3 regions of the Rhodocista pekingensis genome follow, and region 1 is predicted to be linked to each of the others. Evidence: riboswitches for the same ligand, from Rfam matches in the RefSeq annotation. Region 1 holds a riboswitch; each other region holds the start of a gene.

Region 1 (7,255 bases):
TCACCGGGCCGGACCCCCGGCTCCCGTCGTGCCCAATCCCGTCGCGCCCAATCCCATCGTGCAGAACCCTGTCGGGCAGGGCCTCCGCGGCAGGCGGGATCGGCGCCTCCTGCGCGAGGGCGGGGGAGCAGACGGCGGGGCAGAGGGCGGCGCAGACTGCCGCGAGGGCGGGCAGGGCGGCGCGCCGCATGGCTCCTCCGGACGGTTCGGGTACGGGGGGACAACGCGGCGGAGACGGTTCGGTTCGCCCGCGCCCGCAGGATCGGACGGAGGGGCCGGGGCGGGCGGGCTACCCCGGCCCGCCGTTCAGCCATCCCGTTCAGTCCTCGCTGGCCAGTCCTCGCTGGCCAGTCCTCCCGGCCAGTCCTCACCGGCCCGCCGTTGCCGGTCAGTCGCCGGGGGTGACCCGGCGCAGGGTCAGGTTCAGCCTTCCGCCCTCCGGCAGCAGGGTGCTGCTGCCCGGCAGGATGCGGTCCACCCCGTGGAAGGCGGCGCGGGCCTCGCCGGCGAAGACCATGACCGTGCCGCTGGGCACCATGAAGCTGCGGGTCGGGTCGCTCCGCTGCCGCCCGCCCAGCCGGAACACGGCCGTGTCTCCCAGGGAGACGTTCAGAATGGGGGCGTCGGCCGCCTCCTCGTCCTCGTCGCGGTGCAGCCCCAGCCGGGCGCCGCCGCCGCGGTAGAGGTTGACGAGGCAGCATTGCGGCGGCTGCGGCCAGCCCGCCAGCTCGGCCCAGAGGTCCAGCAGCGTCGCCGGGATCGGCGGCCAGGGCCGGCCGGTGGCCGGATGCACGGGGCTGTAGCGGTAGCCGCGCCGGTCCGATACCCAGCCCAGCGGGCCGGCATTGGTCATGTCGATGCTGAAGGGGCGGCCCCGCCCGGGCGTCACGTAGCGCTGGAAGGGGGCGGCCGCCGCGACCTGCTGCACGGCCTCCAGCAGCGCCTGCTGGGCGGCGGCGTCCAGCCGGTCGGGCAGGTAGCGGAAACCGTCGGGGCTCGGGGGACTGGGCATGGCGGACCGGGTCCTTCCACGGGGCCGGGAGACGGGGGGCAAGAGACGGGGCCGACGATAGCGCGCCGCGGCCGCGGGCGCACCCCGCCCTGCACGCAAACGGGACCGGCGCCCCATGGTCATGGACTCGCCCCGGTCTCCTGCCTAGATTCCAGGGCATGTGGGAAGATTCCTTGGACAGCGAGATGGCGGCCGACTGGAACCCTGTGGCGTTGCGCGACGGGGTGGTGCGGCTGCGCGTGCCCGCCGACTGGCGCCGCGTGTCGCGGGACGATGGCGGGCTGGCCTACCAGTCGCCGGGGGCGCATCCCGTCGATCTGCTGATCTCGCTCACCACCTACCGCAACCCCTACGGCGTCCGCGCCGAGGAGGCGATCCAGTATCTGGACCGGGAGAACGTGCTGCCGCACGGCATCGCGCCGTCGGAGGACGAGGACGACGACCGGCGCTGGATCGCCTATGCCGTGGCGCAGCCGCCCGACCGTCAGGTCTTCGTCTGGAAGGTGGCCGATTTCCGCCCGCCCGACCATGTGCGGGTGGTGACGGTACAGCTCCTGGTGCCCGACAGCAGCACGGAGATGGACGGGCTGGCCGAGCTGATCGACCGGCTGGGCGAGGAGGCCGCCCGCATCGAGTTCACCGAGCTGCCGGTCAGCGAGCCGGTGGAGCGGGTGACCATGCGCAATGTCGGCCATGGCGATCTGGTCCGCTTCCGCGTGCCCTGGGACTGGAGCGCGGAGAAGGACGGCGAACTGGCCGTCTTCTCCGGCGACGAGGAGGGCTCCGGCACCCTGCGGGTGGCGGTCCACGCCTTCAGCTATGCCGACGGCGGGGCCGAGGATGACGGCGACGCCCGCCGCGTGCTGCGCCAGACGGCCGAACAGTTCGCCGACGGCCCCGACGGCCGCGTCGGCGAGGGCAGCGTGGAATGGCTGGACGAGGGCGAGGTGCTGGCCCGCTTCGCCACCGCCGGGGAGGAGGACGGGGAGCCCCTGCGCTTCCATCTCTGGCTGCGCGGGTCCGCCTGCGACGGACAGACGACGCTGGCCCTGTTCTCCTTCGCCGTGACCGAAGCGGCCCATGGCGGGGAGACGGCGCAGGCCACGCTCGCCATGCTGGAGCGGGAGATCCGCACCGCCATCGTCGGCAGCGGCGCCGCCGAGGAGTGAAGGGCGCCCCCCGCACCGGACCCCAGGGCAGAATGTTCCCCGATCGGAATGTTCCCGTACTGGAATGAACCGCAGACCGGAAGGTCCCGGCAGAACCGCCGCCGTGGACAGACATAACGACATAAAGAACTCTTTATGTGTCGTTGACCGTGGCCGGGGGAGCCTTTAGGCTCGGTCCGCCATGGTCTCCAGGCGGCTCTGTGGCTGCCCTGGGGCTAAGAGGGAAGCCGGTGCAAGTCCGGCGCTGCCCCCGCAACTATCAGCGGCGAGCCGACCGCCCCCATGTGTCACTGGGACCAACCGGTCCTGGGAAGACCGGCGGAAGGCGATGACCCGCGAGCCAGGAGACCTGCCATGGCAGATAACGTCCACGGGCGGGGTGTCCCGGTGTGTCGCCTTGGCAGGCCGCGCCGGACCGTCCTCTGGTGCTGCGGGCCTGTCCTTCGCGTCCGCTATGGCCTTTGCCCCCATCCACCATGGGGTCCATGCCAATGTCGCAACCAATCCTTCCCGGCGCAGCCGTGCCCATCGCCACGATGGGTGTGCCGCGCATCGGGCCGCGCCGCGAACTGAAGTCGGCGCTGGAATCCTACTGGGCCGGCCGGACCGGTGCCGCCGACCTGCTCGCCACGGCTCGGCTCCTTCGGGCCGAGAACTGGCGCCGGCAGCAGGCGCTGGGGATCACGCACATCCCCAGCAACGACTTCTCCCTCTACGATCAGGTCCTCGACACCTCCGTCATGGTCGGTGCGGTTCCCGCCCTCTATGGCTGGACCGGCGGACCGGTGCCTCTGGAGACCTATTTCGCCATGGCGCGCGGGTCGCAGGGGCGCAGCGGCGGCGGTTGCGCCCCTGCCGCCGGGGAGGGCCTGCCGGCGCAGGAGATGACGAAGTGGTTCGACACCAATTACCACTTCATGGTGCCCGAGTTCGAACCGGGTCAGCGCTTCCAGCTCGCCTCCACCAAACCGGTGGATGAGTTCCTGGAGGCGAAGGAGCTGGGCATCCAGACCCGTCCTGTCCTGATCGGTCCGGTGACCTACCTGCTGCTGGGCAAGTCCAAGGATGCGGACCTGAAGCCGCTGTCGCTGCTGGACGGTCTGCTGCCGGTCTATGCCGAGGTGCTGCGCCGTCTGGAGGCGGCGGGGGCCGGGTGGGTGCAGATCGACGAACCCTGCCTCGCGCTCGACCTCGACGACGGCGCGCGCCACGCCCTGCACCGCGCCTATGCCGCGCTGTCGGCGGCGGCGCCCGGCCTGGAGCTGCTGGTCGCCAGCTATTTCGGGCCGCTGGGCGACAATCTGGAGACCGCCCTGGCGCTGCCCGTCGCCGGCCTGCACCTCGACCTCGTGCGCGGCGCGGCCGATCTGGAGCGTGCGCTGGAACGGCTGCCGGACCGACTGGCCCTGTCGCTGGGCGTCATCGACGGCCGCAATGTCTGGCGGGCCGACCTGCCGGCCATTCTGGACCGGATCGGGCCGGTGGCGGAACGGCTGAGGCCGGAGCGCCTGCTGCTGGCACCGAGTTGCTCGCTCCTGCATGTCCCGGTGGACAGCGAGGGGGAGACGGGCCTCGACGACGAACTGCGCGGATGGCTGGCCTTCGCCGTGCAGAAGATGGCGGAGCTGGCCACGCTCGGCCGGGCCCTGACGGAGGGACGGGAGGCCGTGGCCGACGCGCTGGACGCGGCGGCACGGACCGTCGCTTCGCGCCGCACCTCGCCGCGCATCCACGACGCGGCCGTGGCCGCCCGGCTGGCGGCGGTGACGCCGGAGATGGCCCGGCGGCTGCCCTATGCCGAGCGCCGGCCGCTCCAGGCCGCCCGGCTGGGGCTGCCGCTTTTCCCCACTACCACCATCGGGTCCTTCCCGCAGACCGATGCCGTGCGCAAGGCCCGCGCCGCCCATATCAAGGGCACCCTGTCCGATCAGGACTACCTGGCCTTCCTGCGGCGTGAGACGGAGGCCGCGATCCGCTGGCAGGAGGCGGTGGACATCGACGTGCTGGTCCATGGCGAGTTCGAACGCAACGACATGGTCCAGTATTTCGGCGAACAGCTCGCCGGCTACGCCTTCACCCGCAATGGCTGGGTTCAGTCCTACGGCTCGCGTTGCGTGCGGCCGCCGGTCATCTTCGGCGACGTGTCGCGCCCGGCGCCGATGACGGTGGACTGGGCCGGCTATGCCCAGTCGCTGACGGACCGGCCGGTGAAGGGGATGCTGACGGGGCCGGTGACCATGCTGCAATGGTCCTTCGTGCGCGACGACCTGCCCCGTGCCACCGTCTGCCGCCAGATCGCCCTGGCCCTGCGCGACGAGGTGGTGGATCTGGAACGGGCCGGCATCCGGGCCGTGCAGATCGACGAGCCGGCCATCCGCGAGGGCCTGCCCCTACGCCGCGCCGACTGGGCCGCCTATCTCGCCTGGGCGGTGGAGTGCTTCCGGCTGTCGGCCTCGGGCGTGCGGCCGGAGACACAGATCCACACCCACATGTGCTATTCGGAGTTCAACGATATCATTGAGGCCATCGGCGCGATGGATGCCGACGTGATCTCCATCGAGACCTCGCGCTCGAAGATGGAGCTGCTCGACGCCTTCACCGGCTACCGCTATCCGAACGAGATCGGACCCGGCGTCTATGACATCCACTCCCCGCGCGTGCCGTGCGTGGAGGAGATGGTCGCGCTGCTCGTCAAGGCGCGGGAACGGCTGAAGCCGGACCAGATCTGGGTCAATCCGGACTGCGGGCTGAAGACCCGCCGCTGGGAGGAGGTGAAGCCGGCCCTGGCGGCCATGGTGGCTGCGGCGAAGGCCCTGCGCGCCATACCTTGACGGCGGACTGCCGTCGCATCGTGACGGCCGGTCCGGGGCTTCTCCCCGGACCGGTGCGTCCCGCCCCCGGCTTGGCCCGCCCCCGACTTGGCCCGCCCCGGGAGCCCTAACAGTGTCCCATCGGGCTCTTGTGCAGCAGGTCGTCCGGCAGCTCCGCGGGCTCGGCGGCGCGGGCGGCATCTTCCGCGGCCAGCGCGGCGATGCCGATCAGATAGGCCACCTCGTGCAGTTTCCCGCTCTGTGCATCGGCGGCCAGACTTTCCAGGCAGCGTTTGATGGCCAGGGCCATGTCGCGTCGCGACTCCGTCATCGTTGCTCCACCCCGAAGCTTTTGCTTCCCCCTGAAGCGTACCGGCCGGACGCGCGGCCTGACCCGATGACGATATTCGAAACCGGATCGATTTGGGAGATATAATGTATCCGGTTTACTTCCAAAGTGCATGGCCCTGAAGAAATTGGGGTTGCCCGATCCCAGTCAGGGCGGGACCGGAAACGATACATTTCTTACATGGCCATGGATGGCATTCGGTCATTAATATACCATTAACACGAGTATTCTGGCGGGTCTGTGACGGTCCGGGATCGGCTGCTTGTCCCGGGGCGGCGCCACCGGCGGCCGGAGCGCGGCCGGAGCGCGGTCCGGGGGGCAGGCTGCGCCGCCGCCGCCGGGGGCGGCCCCCGCGGCTCTTTCTTGCCCCCCATGGCGGCGGTTGCAGCCTTTGCCGCACCTGCCTATATCTGCTGCGTCCGCGGGGGCATTCCCTTCTCCCGCCCGAAGACCAATGTCAGTGAGAAGCTGCATGGGGGATCGGTGTGGTGCCGGACAGGCACGGGCCGCAGCCGATCTGCCGGAAACGAGAGGTCGCACATCATGAGCAAAGTCATCGGCATCGATCTTGGCACCACGAATTCCTGCGTGGCCATCATGGAAGGCGCGCAGGCCAAGGTGATCGAGAACGCCGAAGGGGCGCGCACCACCCCGTCGATGGTCGCCTTCACCCAGGGCGGCGAGCGGCTGGTCGGCCAGCCGGCCAAGCGCCAGGCGGTGACCAACCCGGAGAACACGTTCTTCGCCATCAAGCGCCTGATCGGACGGCGCTACGACGATCCCCTGACCCAGAAGGACAAGGGTCTGGTCCCCTACAGGATCGTCGGCGGCAAGAACGGCGACGCCTGGGTCGAAAGCCACGGCAAGCAGTACAGCCCCAGCGAGATCAGCGCCTTCATCCTCCAGAAGATGAAGGAGACGGCGGAGAACTACCTCGGTGAGAAGGTCACCCAGGCGGTCATCACCGTCCCGGCCTACTTCAACGACAGCCAGCGGCAGGCCACCAAGGACGCCGGCAAGATCGCCGGCCTGGAAGTGCTCCGCATCATCAACGAGCCGACGGCCGCGGCCCTTGCCTATGGCATGGAGAAGAAGGGCACCGGCACCATCGCGGTCTACGATCTGGGCGGCGGCACCTTCGACATCTCCGTGCTGGAGATCGGCGACGGCGTGTTCGAGGTGAAGTCCACCAACGGCGACACCTTCCTGGGCGGCGAGGACTTCGACGCCAAGATCATCGACTACCTCGCCGAGGAGTTCCAGAAGGAGCAGGGCATCGACCTGCGCAAGGACCGGCTCGCGCTCCAGCGCCTCAAGGAGGCCGCGGAGAAGGCGAAGATCGAGCTGTCCGCGTCCATGCAGACCGAGGTCAACCTGCCCTTCATCACGGCCGACGCCTCCGGGCCGAAGCACCTGAACATCAAGCTGACCCGGGCCAAGCTGGAGGCCCTGGTGGACGATCTGGTCCGCCGCACGATCGAGCCCTGCAAGGCGGCACTGAAGGATGCCGGCCTGAAGGCCAGCGAGATCGACGAGGTGATCCTGGTCGGCGGCATGACCCGCATGCCGAAGATCATCGAGACGGTGAAGCAGTTCTTCGGGCGCGAGCCGCACCGCGGCGTGAACCCGGACGAGGTGGTCGCCGTCGGCGCCGCCATCCAGGGCGGCGTGCTGAAGGGCGAGGTGAAGGACGTCCTGCTGCTGGACGTCACCCCGCTGTCGCTGGGCATCGAGACGCTGGGCGGCGTCTTCACCCGCCTGATCGACCGCAACACCACGATCCCGACCAAGAAGTCGCAGGTCTTCTCCACCGCCGAGGACAACCAGACGGCGGTGACCATCCGCGTCTTCCAGGGCGAGCGCGAGATGGCGGCCGACAACAAGATGCTCGGCCAGTTCGACCTGATGGGCATTC
Region 2 (7,255 bases), on a different contig from region 1:
GCGGCTGAGGCCGGCGGGCAGCGTCGGGGCGCTCGGACGCAAGGGTGGCGGGGTCAGCGGACCCCGCGCGGCGCCCAGAGATCGTCCTTGGCGCCGTTCTCGTTCAGCGTCCGCGCCAGGATGAACAGGTAGTCGGACAGCCGGTTCATGTAGCGCAGCACCTCGGGATTGACCTCCTCGGCCCGGGCCAGCGCCACCACCCGGCGCTCGGCCCGGCGGGTCACGGTGCGGGTCAGATGGGCGAAGGCGGCGGCGCGGGTGCCGCCGGCCAGCACGAAGTTCGCCAGCCGCGGCAGCCCCTCGTTCATCGCCTCCAGTTCGGCCTCGATCCGCTCCAGACCGCTGCCGTCGATGCGCAGGGCGGCCCCGGACTCACCGGGCATGTGCAGGTCGGCGCAGATGTTGTAGAGGTCGATCTGGATGGCGCGCAGCCGCGCATCCACCGCGGCATTGTCCTCCAGCATGGAGCGCAGCACGCCGATCATGGCGCCGACCTCGTCCACGGAGCCGTAGGCCTCCACGCGGTCGGAGCATTTCGGCACGCGCACGCCGCGGCCCAGGGAAGTTTCGCCGCCGTCGCCGGTGCGCGTCACCACTTTTGTCTTGCTCATCGTTCTCTCCCTTTCCGGTCTCTGTCGGGTGTCGCCGCGGGACGGCGGGCCGCAGCACCCGGCGGGGGCAGCGGCGGGGACGGTGCGGCGGTCCGCCCCCTCATTTAAGGCGCACCGGGCATCCGGCCACCATCAGCCAGGCCTCGTCGGCGGCCGCGGCGGTGCGCTGGCCCAGCCAGCCCACCAGATCGCGGAAGCGGCGCAACTCGGCTTCCATCGGCACCGGGCTCCAGCCGATCTCGTCACCGACGATGACCGTCGGCCACGGGGCGGCGCGCAGATGCCCCAGGACCGCGCTCCACTCGGCCAGGATCGTGCTGTCGTCACGGTCGAAGCGCATGGCGGCCCAGATCACGATGCTGTCCAGCACCAGCCCGGACGGCGGCGGGTCCAGCGCCGCGAGCGCGGCCGTCAGATCGTCCGGCGCCTCCAGCGTGCGCCAGCCCTCCGGCCGTTCCTCCTGGTGCCGGCGCACGCGCGCGAGCATCTCGGCGTCGGCGGGATCGACGCGGTAGGTGGCGGCGAACACGACGTTCCCGCCCCAGCCGCGGGCGATCTCCACGGCGCGGGCGCTCTTGCCGCTGCGCACCGGGCCGGTCAGGAAGGTCACGGCACCCATGGCATCGCCTCCGCTCTGGCCTGCACGTCAGACATGATGGATGATCACCTCCGCCACGGCGGCCAGCAGGGCGAGGCCCAGACCCGCCCGCCGGGCGCGCTCCAGGGCGCGGGGCAGGTCGTCCGGGCCGGGCACCGCCCCTCCCTCGTTCAGAACATAGTGACCCGGCTTGCCCAGGCGCAGCCCCAGGGCCATCGCCATGGCCGCCATCGGCCAGCCGCTGTTCGGCGAGGCGGTGCGCCGCGCCTCCGTTGCCAGGGCCGCCCGCCGGTCGCGGCGCAGCGCATCGGCGCCCAGCAGCGCCAGGGCCGTCAGCCGTGCCGGGATCAGGTTCAGCAGGTCGTCGGCGCGGGCGGCCACCTTGCCGGCCCATTCCCAGCGCCCGCGATAGCCCCACATGGCATCCGCCGTGTTGGCGAAACGGTAGAGCGCGGCCCCGGGCAGCCCCGCGACCAGGAACCAGAACAGCGGCGCCACCAGGGAGTCCGACAGGTTCTCCGCCAGGGATTCGATGGCGGCTTCGCGCACCTGCTCCGGCTCAAGCTCCGTGGTGTCGCGGCTGACCAGGGAGCCCAGCCGGGCACGGCCGGCCGCCAGCCCCTCGCGCAGGGCCGTCTCGGTGGCGGCGACCTCCGACAGGAGCAGGGTCAGGGCGAACATCGGCTTCAGCAGGAACGCCAGCAGCACCAGTTCCAGCCAGGGCGGCAGGTCGGAGACGAGCCATGTCGCCGCCCCCGCCACCGCCACCGTGGCCACCGCGCCGACGGCCCAGGCGGCGGCGCCGGCCGGCAGCGCCAGCCACGCCGGCAGGTCGGGGAGGCGGCGGCCGGCCTGCTCCAGGTACTGGCCCATCCAGATCACCGGATGCAGCCGCCCCGGCGGCTCCCCCAGGAAGCGGTCGATCAGCAGCGCAAGCAGGATGGTCATGGCGTGGCGCCCCCCCGGACCGCGGGCGCCGTCTGTCCGCCTCCGCTACCGGGGCCGGACGGGCAGGGGCGGAAGGCCGCGCTGCGGGGGGGAAGACCGTGCGTCACCGGGGTTCCCGTCACCGCGCCAGGGCCAGCAGGGCGTCGAGGTCCAGATTGGCCTCCACATGGTCGGCCAAAGCCTCCAGGGCCGCTTCGGTCCGCGCCTCGAAGTCGAGCGCCGAGGCCTGCGCCCCCACCCGCTCCAGCCAAGCGGAGCGGAACCCGTCCGACCCGAACAGGCCGTGGACATAGCTGCCCATCACCCGCCCGTCGGCGGAGACCGCCCCTTCGGCCTTCGGGGCCGAGCCGTCGCCCGCGTCCAGCATCAGCCAGGGCCGCTCCAGGCCCGGCCCGGTCGAGCGGCCCATGTGCATCTCATAGCCGGTGACGCGGCGGCCGCTGTTCCGGTCCAGCCTGTCGATCTCGACCAGCCGCTTGTCGCCGCCGATCTCCGTCTCGATGTCCAGCAGGCCCAGGCCCGGCGTCTCCCCGGCCGGCCCCTCGATCCCGGCGGGGTCGCGCACCACCCGGCCGAGCATCTGGAATCCGGCGCAGAGGCCGACGACCCGGCCGCCATGGCGGACATGGGCCAGGATGTCCACGTCCCAGCCCTGTTGGCGCAGCACGTCAAGGTCGGCGCGGGTGGTCTTGGAGCCGGGCAGCACCACCACGTCCGTGTCGGCCGGGATCGGATGGCCCGGCTGCACCCAGCGCAGGTCCACGCCCGGCTCGGCCGCCAGCGGGTCCAGGTCGTCGAAGTTGGCGACGCGGGACAGCCGCGGCACCGCCACCTTCAGGCCGCTGCCGGTGCCGGTGGCCGGCCGCTCCAGTGCCAGCGAATCCTCCGCCGGCAGGCGGTCGGCCTCCTCGAACCAGCGGACCACGCCCAGGAAGGGCCAGCCGGTCATGGCCGTGATCGTGCCGCAGGCCGGCTCGAACAGGGAGAAGTCGCCGCGGAACTTGTTGACGATGTAGCCGACGACGCGGACCCGGTCGGCCTCGTCCAGCAGGGCGTGGGTGCCGACCAGGGCGGCCATGGTGCCGCCACGGTCCAGGTCGCCCAGTACGACGACCGGCAGGCCCAGCCGCTCCGCCAGATGCATGTTCGTGATGTCCGAGGCGCGCAGATAGATCTCCGCCCCGCTGCCGGCGCCTTCCACGATCACCAGGTCCGCCTCGGCGGCCAGCCGCTCGAAGCTGTCCATGATCGGCGGCATCAGGCCCTTGCGCATCCGGTGATAGGTGCGCGCCGGACAGTTGCCCAGCACCCGGCCGCGCAGCACCACCTGGGAGCCGATGTTCGTCTGCGGCTTCAGCAGAACCGGGTTCATGTGGATGGACGGCGCCACCTTGCAGGCGCGGGCCTGGAGCGCCTGGGCGCGGCCGATCTCGCCGCGCGCCGGGGTGCCGTCGGCCTCCGGCGGGGCGTCCGCGTCGGGCACCACGGCGGCGTTGTTGCTCATGTTCTGCGCCTTGAAGGGGCGCACCACCAGACCGCGGCGGGTGAAGGCGCGGCAGAGCCCGGCCACCAGCATGCTCTTGCCGACGTCGGAGCTGGTGCCCTGGATCATCAGCGCGCGGGCGCGGCGCGGAGCGTCCGTGCTGCGCGGCGTGTAGACGATCGGGGCGAGGCCGTCGCCGGGCGTCGTCGCGGAATCGGACATGGACTGGAAGCCCCTTCAGACAGGAAGGGCATGGGCATGGGGAAGACCGCGGGACCCCGGCATCCCCTCTGAGGGCGGCCGGAGCGCGGGCATTCCACCGGGACACCCCGCCCGTGGACCATGGTGCGTCGCGGCAGGTCTCCTGGCTCGCGGGTCGTCGCCTCGGCCCGGCCTTCCCGGAACCCTTGCGGGTCCAGTGGCGCGAACGGGAAAGGCTCACCGCTGACAGTTGCGGGGGCAGCTCCGGCCTTGCCGCGTACGGCGCACCGGATTCCCTCTTAGCTTCCGCACCCCGGAGAGCCGGAAGAACCGTGACGGCTGAGCTTTAGGAGACGGCCATCCCCCTGTCAACGGCCGCCTGCGCCGCCGCGGGCGGACCGCATGGCGATCCGTCATGCCCCTCCTGCGCCGCCGGAGCTTGACTTGAGCAGAACCTGCAATTACGGTATTTAGCGTTACGGTCCCCTGGATGACACAATATGTAGTTATCCGATCTCGTTATCCGGGGGCTAAGAGGGAAGCCGGTGTGATTCCGGCGCTGCCCCCGCAACTGTCAGCGGTGAGCTGCCGACCTTTCATGTCACTGGTGCCGACCGGCACCGGGAAGACCGGACGGTGGCGCGGACCCGCGAGCCAGGAGACCTGCCGTAGCCCAGTCTACCAATCTTCGGACGGGGTGATCCGAAGGGAACCCGCCGGCGCCGCGCCGGGCGGTTCCCGACCCCTGTCCGCGTGCCGGAAGGGGAAAGACCCGCATGCCCGTTCATGCCCTTGCCACGCTGCCGCAGTCCGTGATCAAGCGTAGCGGTGAAGTGTCCGCCTTCAACGGCGACAAGATCCGCTCCGCCATCGAGCGCGCCGGCAAGGCGACCGGCGAGTTCGACGGGGCGGAGGCGCATCTCCTGGCGATCCAGGCGATCAAGGTGATCGGCCATCGCTTCCATACCGAGGCGCCGCATATCGAACAGATCCAGGACGTGGTCGAGCAGGTCCTGATCTCCGCCAACCATTTCGCCACGGCCCGCGCCTACATCGTCTACCGCGAGCAGCGCGCCCGCCTGCGGCGCGACCGCAAGACGGTGGTGGATGTCGAAACCTCGATCAACGAGTACCTGAACCGGGCCGACTGGCGCGTCAACGCCAACGCCAACCAGGGCTATTCGCTGGGCGGCCTGATCCTGAACATCTCCGGCAAGGTGGTGGCGAACTACTGGCTGTCGCACGTCTATCCGGCGGAGGTGGGCCGCGCCCACCGCGAGGGCGACATCCACATCCACGATCTGGACATGCTGGCCGGCTACTGCGCCGGCTGGTCCCTGCGCACCCTGCTGACGGAAGGGCTGAACGGGGTGCCGGGCAAGGTCGAGGCGGCGCCGCCCAAGCACCTGTCCAGCGCCGTCGGGCAGATCGTCAATTTCCTGGGCACCTTGCAGAACGAATGGGCCGGTGCGCAGGCGTTCAGCTCCTTCGACACCTATCTCGCCCCCTTCATCCGCAAGGACAACCTGCCCTACGAGCAGGTGCTCCAGTGCATCCAGGAGCTTGTCTACAATCTTAACGTGCCCTCCCGCTGGGGCACGCAGACGCCCTTCACGAACCTGACCTTCGACTGGACCTGCCCGGAGGACCTGCGCGATCAGGTGCCGGTGATCGGCGGCGAGGACATGGACTTCACCTACGGCGAGCTTCAGGCCGAGATGGACCTGATCAACCGCGCCTACATGGAGGTGATGACCCGTGGCGACAGCAAGGGGCGGGTCTTCACCTTCCCGATCCCCACCTACAACATCACGCCCGACTTCCCCTGGGAGAGCGAGAACGCCGAGCGGCTGTTCGAGATGACGGCCAAGTACGGGCTTCCCTACTTCCAGAACTTCGTCAATTCCGAGCTGAAGCCGAACATGGTCCGCTCCATGTGCTGCCGGCTCCAGCTCGACCTCAGCGAGCTGCTGAAGCGCGGCAACGGCCTGTTCGGCAGCGCCGAGCAGACCGGTTCGCTGGGGGTGGTGACGGTCAACTGCGCGCGCCTGGGCCATCTGCACAAGGGCGACGAGGCGGCCCTGTTCCGCGCCCTGGACGAGATGCTGGACATCAGCCGCACCAGCCTGGAGATCAAGCGCAAGGTGATCCAGCACCACATGGACAACGGGCTGTTCCCGTACACCAAGCGCTACCTGGGCACGCTGCGGAACCACTTCTCGACGCTGGGCGTGAACGGCATCAACGAGATGATCCGCAACTTCACGGACGATGCCGAGGACATCACGACCGAGCGGGGCTATGCCTTCGCCGTCCGCTTCCTGGACCATGTGCGTGCGCGCATCGTGCAGTTCCAGGAAGAGACGGGCCACATGTACAACCTGGAAGCCACCCCGGCGGAGGGTACGACCTACCGCTTCGCCAAGGAGGACCAGAAGCGCTTCCCCGGCATCCTCCAGGCCGGCACGGCGGACCAGCCCTACTACACCAACTCCAGCCAGCTTCCCGTCGGCTTCACGGACGACCCGTTCGAGGCGCTGGAGCGGCAGGAGGAGTTGCAGCGCAAGTACACCGGCGGCACCGTCCTGCACCTCTACATGGGCGAGCGGGTGTCCTCGGCCGATGCCTGCCGCAAGCTGGTGCGCCGGGCGCTGGAGAATTTCCGCCTGCCCTACATCACCGTGACGCCCACCTTCTCGATCTGCCCCAAGCATGGCTACATCGAGGGCGAGCACGCCTTCTGCCCCAAGTGCGACGCCGAGCTGATCGCCCGCAAGCGGCAGAAGTGCGCCGCGGCCGAGTGAGCGCCGCGACACCGTACCGCCGGGACACCGGCCCGATTCCCTGACCTCCGGACAAGAGGACCCGACCCATGAGCTGCATGACCGAGACCGCCGAGATCGTCCTGAAGGACGAGGAGCGCCAGCCCTGCGAGATCTGGACCCGCGTGATGGGCTATCACCGTCCCGTCTCCTCCTTCAATTTCGGCAAGAAGGGTGAGTTCGCCGAGCGCCGCTACTTCGCCGAGGCGAAGGCGGACCTCGGGGCCTGATACGAGGCATCCGGTGGCCGACCTTCGCGTCGGCGGCCTGTCCCGGCTGTCCACCTGCGACTGGCCGGGCGACCTGGTCGCCACCGTCTTCTGCCAGGGCTGCCCCTGGGCCTGCCCCTACTGCCACAACCCGGACCTGCTGCCCCCCCGCGGGCAGCGGGAACTGCCGTGGGGGCAGGTGCTGGCCTTCCTGGAGGGGCGCCGCGGCCTGCTGGACGGCGTCGTCTTCTCCGGTGGGGAGGCGACGCTCCAGGCCGCGCTGCCCGACGCCATGCGGACGGTGCGGGGGATGGGCTTCCGCATCGGCCTGCACACGGGCGGCCCCTATCCCGAGCGGCTGGCGGACCTGCTGCCGCTCCTGG
Region 3 (7,255 bases), on a different contig from region 1:
ACCGCTTCCTGCGCAGCCTGGAGGAAGCGGTGAAGGGCGCTGCCGGCATCATCATCCAGTTCCCCTTCTATGCCGGGATCATGGGCATGATGGTGGGATCGGGGCTGGCGCGCGATCTCTCGGCCTGGTTCGTCTCGATCTCGACGGCCCAGACCCTGCCGCTCTTCACCTTCTGGAGCGCGGGGCTGCTGAACATCCTGATCCCGTCGGGCGGCGGCCAGTGGGCGGTGCAGTCCCAGGTGATGCTGCCCGCCGCCCTGGAGCTTCAGGCGGACGTGCCGCGCACGGCCATGGCGGTCGCCTGGGGCGATGCCTGGACCAACATGATCCAGCCCTTCTGGGCCCTGCCGGCCCTGGCCATCGCGGGGCTGCGGGCCAAGGATGTGATGGGCTACTGCCTCGTCATCCTGCTGCTCTCGGGCGTCGTCATCTCCCTGGGCTTCCTTTTTCTGTAGGCGGTACCCCTGGCTGGTGGACGGTGCCGCCCGCTAAGGCGGCACCGGCGCCGGATCACCCGAGCTGCTTCAGGAGCGCTTCCTCGCCCGTGCGGCCGTGCCAGCGGTCGAACCAGACCACGTCGCGCAGCGGCGTGCGGGGCAGCCAGCCCGCCGCTTCCAGCTCCGGGTTCTGGAAGAAGTGCGAGACATAGCCGACGCAGAGATAGGCGATGGTCTGGATCGAGGCCGGGATGCCCAACGCCTCACGCAGGTCGGCATGGCGCAGGATGCTGACCCAGCCCACGCCGACATTCTCCGCCCGCGCGGCCAGCCAGAGATTCTGCACGGCGCAGACGGCGCTGTAGAGGTCCATCTCGCGCTGGTGCGTGCGGCCGACCACGACCGGGCCGGTGCGCTCGCGGTCGCAGGTGACGCAGATGCCCACCGGCGCCTCGACGATGCCCTCCAGCTTCAGCCGGCGGTAGGTCTCCTGCCGGTCGCCCTCGAACATGTCGGCCGCTTCGGCGTTCGCGGTCTGGAAGGCGTCGCGCACCTTCAGCTTCACGTCCGGGTCGCGCACGACGATGAAGTCCCAGGGCTGCATGAAGCCGACGGACGGCGCATGGTGGGCGGCCTTCAGGATGCGCCCCAGCACCTCGTCCGGGATCGGATCGGGCAGGAACTGGCCGCGCACGTCGCGCCGCTTGAAGATGCACTTGTAGACGCTGTCGCGCTCGGCGGCGGTGAAGTCTGCGTCGGCCTGATACGGGTTGGCTTCCATGGTTTCCCCTGCATGGGCAAGCATGGGTCACCGCCCGTCCACGGCGGCTTCCCAGGACGTTCCAGGCCGGTCTTCTGACTCAGGCTCAGCCCTTCCGGACACCTTCCCGGCCCGCGGGGCCAGTGGCATCCGTCCGGAAGGTCCCCTTCACAGCGCTGGGCGCGTGGCAGACTTCCACTGCCTTCCCGATTCTCCCGAAGGCATCCGGGCACCTGGAACGGCGCCATCGATACACGGATGCCGCCGGGCGATCCAGCGCGGCAACGCGCCCCGTCGGGGCAGGGACAGCAGGTCGCGGAAAAGGTCACGGGGCCGATACCGCGCGCGGTGCGGTCGGACGGCACGGGTCAGGTGGAGCGGTTGCGCCCGACGGGCTCAGGCGTTCCAGCAGCGCCGGGCCACGCGCAGCCAGTTGCCGCCCAGGACCATGTCCAGCTCGGGCGCTGCGAAGCCCAGCCGGGTCAGCGCCTCGACGATGCCGCCCAGGCTTTCGGGCGGTGCGATGGCGATGTCCGGCCGGTAGCCAAGCTCGGGCGACCAGCGGTCCCGGTGCCGGTGCAGCCAGGCGCGCAGCTCCTCCTGGTCGAACGCGTAGTCCAGGGCCAGACCGACATGCTGCGGCCCGACCAGATCGGCGACATAGGCGACATGGGCGGCGATCCGCTCCGGCGTCGGCTCCCCGCCCAGGAACAGGTCCACGCCGTTGATGCCGACCACCCCGCCCGTGGCGGCACAGGCCCGGATCAGATCGTCGCCGATGTTGCGCCCGTGCGCCTTCAGCGCGTGCGGGTTGGAGTGGGAGAAGATCACCGGCCGGTCGGCGCGCTCCAGCACGTCGCGCGCGGTGCGCCAGCCGGTATGGCTCAGGCAGACGACCATGCCGGCCTCCTGGATGGCCTGCACGGCACGGGCGCCGGCCGCGGTCAGGCCGGGATCGTCGTCATGGCAGCCGCCGCCGATGCCCGTGGTCCGGTTGTAGACCAGACTGATCCAGCGCACGCCCAGGGAGCGGTAGATCTCCGCGAATTCCGGGCGGACGGCGAGCGAGCCCGCCCCTTCGATGTCGAAGGCGACGCCCAGCCGGCCAGTGGCGGCGGCGTCCACCACGTCCTCGGTGCTGCCGGCCAGGCAGTACTCGTCCGGGCGTGCCTCGATCCAGTCGCGGAAGAAGGCCGCCGTCTCCATGATCTCGGTCGCCGGGGTCTGGTCCATCCCGACATTCAGGCTGACCATGGTGAAGCCGCTCTCGCGCAGGCGCTGGAGCTGTGGCAGGAAGCTGGCATCCCTGCGTAGCGGCATGCAGGCATGGTTGTCCCAGACGATCCGCGGCCTGCCCGTCATGTCCCGTGGCATCGGCCCCTCCCCGGTTCCGGCCATCAGCGTCCCCCGAAGCGTCCGGGGGCGAGGTCCGCGGCCGTGACGCCCTCGTCCCGGCAGTCCTGCGGCAGGGTGCCGTCCAGGATCAGCCCGGCGGCCAGCCGTCCCAGCGCCGGGGCGGTCTGCATCCCGTAGCCGCCCTGTCCGACCAGCCAGAAGAAGCGGTCCTCCCCCGGGTCGAAGCCCGCGACGGGGGTGCGGTCGGGCGCGAAGGTGCGCAGCCCCGCCCACTTCGCCTTCAGCGTCCGGAACTCCAGGTCCAGCGCCTCCTGGATGCGCTCGGCGGCGACGGCGATGTCATAATCGTCCGGCTGGGCGTCGCAGGGATCGGACGGGCTTTCGTCCGCAGGGGAGCCGAGCAGGCGGCCGCTCTCCGGCTTCACGTAGAAGCTCTCGTCCACGTCCATCACCATCGGCCAGCCGGCGGTGTCCAGCCCGGCCGGCGGATCGAACAGGAAGGCGGTGCGCCGCTTCGGCTCCAGCCCCACGGGGGCGATGCCGGCCAGGGTGGCGACACGGTCGCCCCAGGCGCCGGCGGCATCGACCAGGAGGTCGGCCGCGACCGTCTCCCCGCCCGTCCGGATGCGCCAGCCGTCCGGCGTGCGCTCGATCGCGTCGGCCGCGCGGCCGGTCAGGACGGCGCCGCCGGCCTCCCGGATCATGCGGACGAAGCCCTGCATCAGGGCGTGCGCGTCGATGTCGGCGGCGGTCGGATCGTGCAGTGCGCCCAGCAGCCGCTCGCGCCGCAGCCGCGGCACCAGCGCCACCGCCTGGGCGGGGTCAAGGTGGCGCAGGGTGGGGCCGATCTCCGCGGCGGTGGCGGCCAGGCTCTCCGCCTGGTCGTGCGTGGCGATGAACAGGGTGCCGCGCGGATGCAGCAGGGGCTGGTCGCAGAACCCCGCCGGGGGTGCCTCGAAGAAGGGCCGGCTGGCGCGGGTCAGGGCCCGGACGGGGGCGTTGCCGTAGGCTTCGGCGAACAGGGCTGCGGTGCGCCCGGAGGCGTGGTAGCCGGGCTGCGCCTCCGCCTCCAGCACCAGGACGCGCCGCCGCGGCGCCAGAAAGGCTGCGGCCGACAGCCCGGCGATCCCGGCCCCGATGACGACGATGTCCGCCCGCTGGTCCATGGCGTCTCAGCTTGCCGGTTCCAGCATGAAATAGACAAGCCGCATCTCCTCCTGCACGACGGCGACATGAGGCTCCCCCGCCGGGATGACGCTGACCATGCCGCCGCCGATGACGGCGGCCTCGCCGCCGCTTTCCGTCTCCGCCCGGCCGGACAGGATGACGGACAGCTCATGCCCGGCGTGCAGGGAGGCGCCCGTGTCGGGAATCCGCGCTCCGGCCGGCAGCAGGGCCGTGCCGATGCGCAGGCGCCCGCCGCCGGGCAGGTCCAGCACTCCCAGCTCCCGCGTCAGCGCCCCGTCCACCGGGTCGGCGATGGCGAAGGTCCGCATGTCCGTCTCTCCTCACTGGCCGCCGGTCTGGCCGCTGGCATGGCCATAATCCCGCGCCGCCTGGGCGGGCGTCAGATAGCCGTCGCGCAGGTCCGCCGCGACGCGCGCCGGGTCCCGCTCCCGCGGGTCGCCCCAGCCACCGCCGGTGCCGGTGACCAGCCGCACCAGATCGCCCTTTGCCAGCGGCAGGCGTGCCGTCTTGCTGAAGCGGACGACCTCACCGTCGCCCCTTACCACTTCGGCGAAGTTGGGCGAGCCCTCCTGGCCGCCCTGCATGGCCCAGGGGCGGTGCCGGTAGCGGCCGAAGGTCGTGGACATGAAGGCGCCGTCGCCCAGCACCCGGTATTCGAGCTGCAACCCCTTGCCGCCGCGGAAGCGGCCGGCGCCGCCATCCTCGGTGTGGAAGCCGAAGCGCTCGACGCGCACGCCGTAGCGGGCCTCCGTCACCTCCACCGGGATGTTGTAGGTCTCCCCGTTGCCGACGCAGAATTGGCCCTGCTGGCCGTCACCGTCGCAGGCGGCCCCCCAGCCGCCGGCCAGGGGCTCCACCAGCAGGAAGAAATCGCCGCTGTCGGGGTGCCGGCCGGCGATCACGGTGGCGCAGACCGACCCGTAATGCCCCGCCGGCAGCCGGTCGGGCATGTGCGGGGCGAGCGCCTTCCACATCACATCGGCGGCCGAGATCATCGTTTCGTAGTAGATGGAGACGGGGGCCGGGCGGCTGGCCGTCATCACGGTGCCGTCGGGGCAGATCACCTTCAGCGGCCGGAACACGCCCTCGGTCGCCGGGATCGCCGGGTTGGTCAGGGCCTTGAACACGGCGCGCACGGCCGACAGCAGGCCGGCGCGGGTGTTGTTGATGGGGCCTGGCGCCTGGGCGGCGCTGCCCGTGAAGTCGGCGATGAACTCGCTGTCGGTGATGGTGATGGCGACGCGGACCGGGAAGGGGCCGTTGCCCAGCCCGTCATCGTCGACCATGTCCTCCGCCGTGAAGGTGCCCTTGGGCAGCCGCGCCAGCTCCTGCCGGATCATCGCCTCGCCATGGTCCAGCAGGTGCTCCACCGCGTCGGCCACGCCGGCCGTGCCGTACTTGGCCACCAGATCCAGGAAGCGCCGCTCGCCAAGCTGAAGCGCGGCGGCCCCGGCCCACATGTCGCCCAGGGTCATGTCCGGCAGGCGCACATTGGCGCGGATCATGTCCACCAGCGCCTCGTTGATGCGGCCCTGGTCGAACAGGCGGACGGCGGGGAACTGCAAGCCCTCCTGGTAGATCTCCGTCGTGTTCGGGCTGAAGCTGCCGGCGTCCTTGCCGCCGACCTCCGTCCAGTGCGCCTTGTTGGCGGCCCAGGCCAGCAGCGTGCCCTCATGGAAGATGGGGCGCACCAGCGTCACGTCGGACAGGTGCGTGCCGCCGCCGCCATAGGGGTCGTTGGTGATGAAGACGTCGCCGGGACTGATGCGGCCGGGGCCGGCGAACTTCTCCTGCACGGAGCGCACGGCGGCATCCAGGGTGCCGATGAACAGAGGCACGCCGTTGCCCTGGGCGATCAGGCGGCCGGCGGCGTCGGTGATGCCGATGGCATAGTCGAGCGTCTCGTAGATGATCGGGCTCATGCTGGTGCGCTTGAGCGCCGTGAACATCTCGTCGCCGATGGCGACGAGGGCGTTCTTGATCACCTCACGGGTGAAGCTGTCCGCGGGCTGCATGGGGTCACCTTTCCGGGGCGCCGCCGGCCCGGCGGTCGAGGATGAGATTGCCGTAAGCGTCCACGCTGACGCTCCAGCCGGGGGGGACGACGGCGACGGTGGCGCCTTCCTCCACCAGCGCCGGACCGGCCAGGGTCATCCCCGGCTCCAGCGCATCGCGGTCGTAGACGGCGGCATCGTGGATGCCGTCCACGTCGTAATCCACCCGGCGGGTGCCGGTGCGGGCCGTCTCCACCGCGCGGCCGGTGACGGCGCGGGGCGGCAGGGCCAGCTTGGCGATCTGGCCGACGCCGACCAGATGCGCGTTCACGACCTCCACCGGTGCGTCCAGCGCGAAGGTGTAGGCCCGGCGGTGCGCGGCGTGGAACGCCTCGACCAGATCGGCGATGGCGGCCGCGTCCAGCGGGCCGGCGGGCACCGGCACCTTCACCGTATGCTCCTGCCCCAGGTAGCGGGCATCCACATGGCAGGTCAGCAGCACCGTCTCCGGGGCGAACCCGTCGTCCCCGAAATCCGCGCCGGCCTCCGCCGCCAGCTCGTCGAACAGGGTCTCCAGCTCGGCGGGCGGGGCGGTGTCCAGGCGCAGGATGCGGGTGCGGATGTAGTCCCGCCGCAGGTCCGACATCAGCATGCCCAGGGCCGAGAAGACGGCGGCATGGACCGGGATCACGACGCGGGGAATGGCAAGCTCGGCCGCAAGCTGGGCCGCGTGCATGGCGCCGCCGCCGCCGAAGGCGACCAGGGCGAAGTCGCGCGGGTCGTGGCCACGGTTCAGCGAGACCAGCTTCAGCGCGTTCACCATGTTGGCGTTGGCGATGCGGATGACGCCGCGGGCCGTGGCGACCGCATCGGCACCGAAGGCCGCGCCGACGCGGGTGAAGGCGGCCTCCACGGCCGGCAGGTCGGGGACGATGGCCCCGCCGGCGAAGCGCCCGGGATTGATCCGGCCGGTCAGCAGGTTGGCGTCTGTCGTCGTCGGCTCGGTGCCGCCGCGGCCATAGGCGACGGGGCCGGGGCTGGAGCCGGCGCTCTTCGGCCCGACATGCAGCGCACCGCCGGCATCGACCCAGGCGATGCTGCCGCCGCCGTTGCCGATCTCCACGATGTCGATGACCGGCGTCTTGATGGCGTAGCCGGGGGTCCGGGGCGTCTGCTCGATCCAGTAGTCGGTGGTGATGCGCGGCTCGCCGCCCTGGATCAGGGTGCATTTCGCCGTCGTCCCGCCGATGTCCAGCGCGATGACGTCGGGCTCCCCGATCAGGCGGCCGAGCGCCGCCGCGGCCAGCATGCCGCCGACCGGGCCGGACTCGACCATGGCGATGGGATTGGCGCGGGCCGCGGCCAGGGTGGCGATGCCGCCGTTCGACTGCATCACATAGGCGCGGCCGCGGAAGCCGTCATCCTCCAGCCGCTGCCGCAGCCTGTCCAGGTAGCGGCCGGCGGCGGGCTTCACATAGGCGGACAGCACGGCCGTGCTGGTCCGCTCGTACTCGCGCCAT

Evidence for each region. Region 1 has a riboswitch for cobalamin ahead of metE (5-methyltetrahydropteroyltriglutamate--homocysteine S-methyltransferase). Riboswitches for the same ligand answer to the same signal wherever they lie in the genome.
Region 2: it holds a riboswitch for cobalamin, as region 1 does, so the genes downstream of both, ACFQPS_RS19720 (cobyric acid synthase) here and metE (5-methyltetrahydropteroyltriglutamate--homocysteine S-methyltransferase) in region 1, are expected to answer to the same signal.
Region 3: it holds a riboswitch for cobalamin, as region 1 does, so the genes downstream of both, bluB (5,6-dimethylbenzimidazole synthase) here and metE (5-methyltetrahydropteroyltriglutamate--homocysteine S-methyltransferase) in region 1, are expected to answer to the same signal.

What each region holds. Positions count from the first base shown of each region.
Region 1 covers NZ_JBHTCM010000006.1:5,591-12,845, reverse strand. The annotation lists gene ACFQPS_RS04955 (c-type cytochrome) at 1-190, opposite strand, end outside; gene ACFQPS_RS04950 (alpha-ketoglutarate-dependent dioxygenase AlkB family protein) at 389-1,012, opposite strand; gene ACFQPS_RS04945 (hypothetical protein) at 1,186-2,181, shown strand; cobalamin riboswitch at 2,347-2,552, shown strand; gene metE (5-methyltetrahydropteroyltriglutamate--homocysteine S-methyltransferase) at 2,703-5,012, shown strand; gene ACFQPS_RS04935 (hypothetical protein) at 5,119-5,322, opposite strand; gene dnaK (molecular chaperone DnaK) at 5,884-7,255, shown strand, end outside.
Region 2 covers NZ_JBHTCM010000028.1:280,311-287,565, reverse strand. The annotation lists gene ACFQPS_RS19740 (aminotransferase class V-fold PLP-dependent enzyme) at 1-8, shown strand, start outside; gene ACFQPS_RS19735 (cob(I)yrinic acid a,c-diamide adenosyltransferase) at 54-611, opposite strand; gene ACFQPS_RS19730 (bifunctional adenosylcobinamide kinase/adenosylcobinamide-phosphate guanylyltransferase) at 712-1,230, opposite strand; gene cbiB (adenosylcobinamide-phosphate synthase CbiB) at 1,258-2,157, opposite strand; gene ACFQPS_RS19720 (cobyric acid synthase) at 2,276-3,862, opposite strand; cobalamin riboswitch at 3,978-4,191, opposite strand; cobalamin riboswitch at 4,307-4,526, shown strand; gene ACFQPS_RS19715 (ribonucleoside triphosphate reductase) at 4,618-6,645, shown strand; gene nrdD (anaerobic ribonucleoside-triphosphate reductase) at 6,714-6,893, shown strand; gene ACFQPS_RS19705 (anaerobic ribonucleoside-triphosphate reductase activating protein) at 6,907-7,255, shown strand, end outside.
Region 3 covers NZ_JBHTCM010000025.1:144,714-151,968, forward strand. The annotation lists gene ACFQPS_RS17905 (short-chain fatty acid transporter) at 1-455, shown strand, start outside; gene bluB (5,6-dimethylbenzimidazole synthase) at 511-1,218, opposite strand; cobalamin riboswitch at 1,266-1,449, opposite strand; gene ACFQPS_RS17915 (dipeptidase) at 1,594-2,571, opposite strand; gene ACFQPS_RS17920 (NAD(P)/FAD-dependent oxidoreductase) at 2,595-3,719, opposite strand; gene ACFQPS_RS17925 (cupin domain-containing protein) at 3,726-4,049, opposite strand; gene ACFQPS_RS17930 (hydantoinase B/oxoprolinase family protein) at 4,062-5,756, opposite strand; gene ACFQPS_RS17935 (hydantoinase/oxoprolinase family protein) at 5,761-7,255, opposite strand, start outside.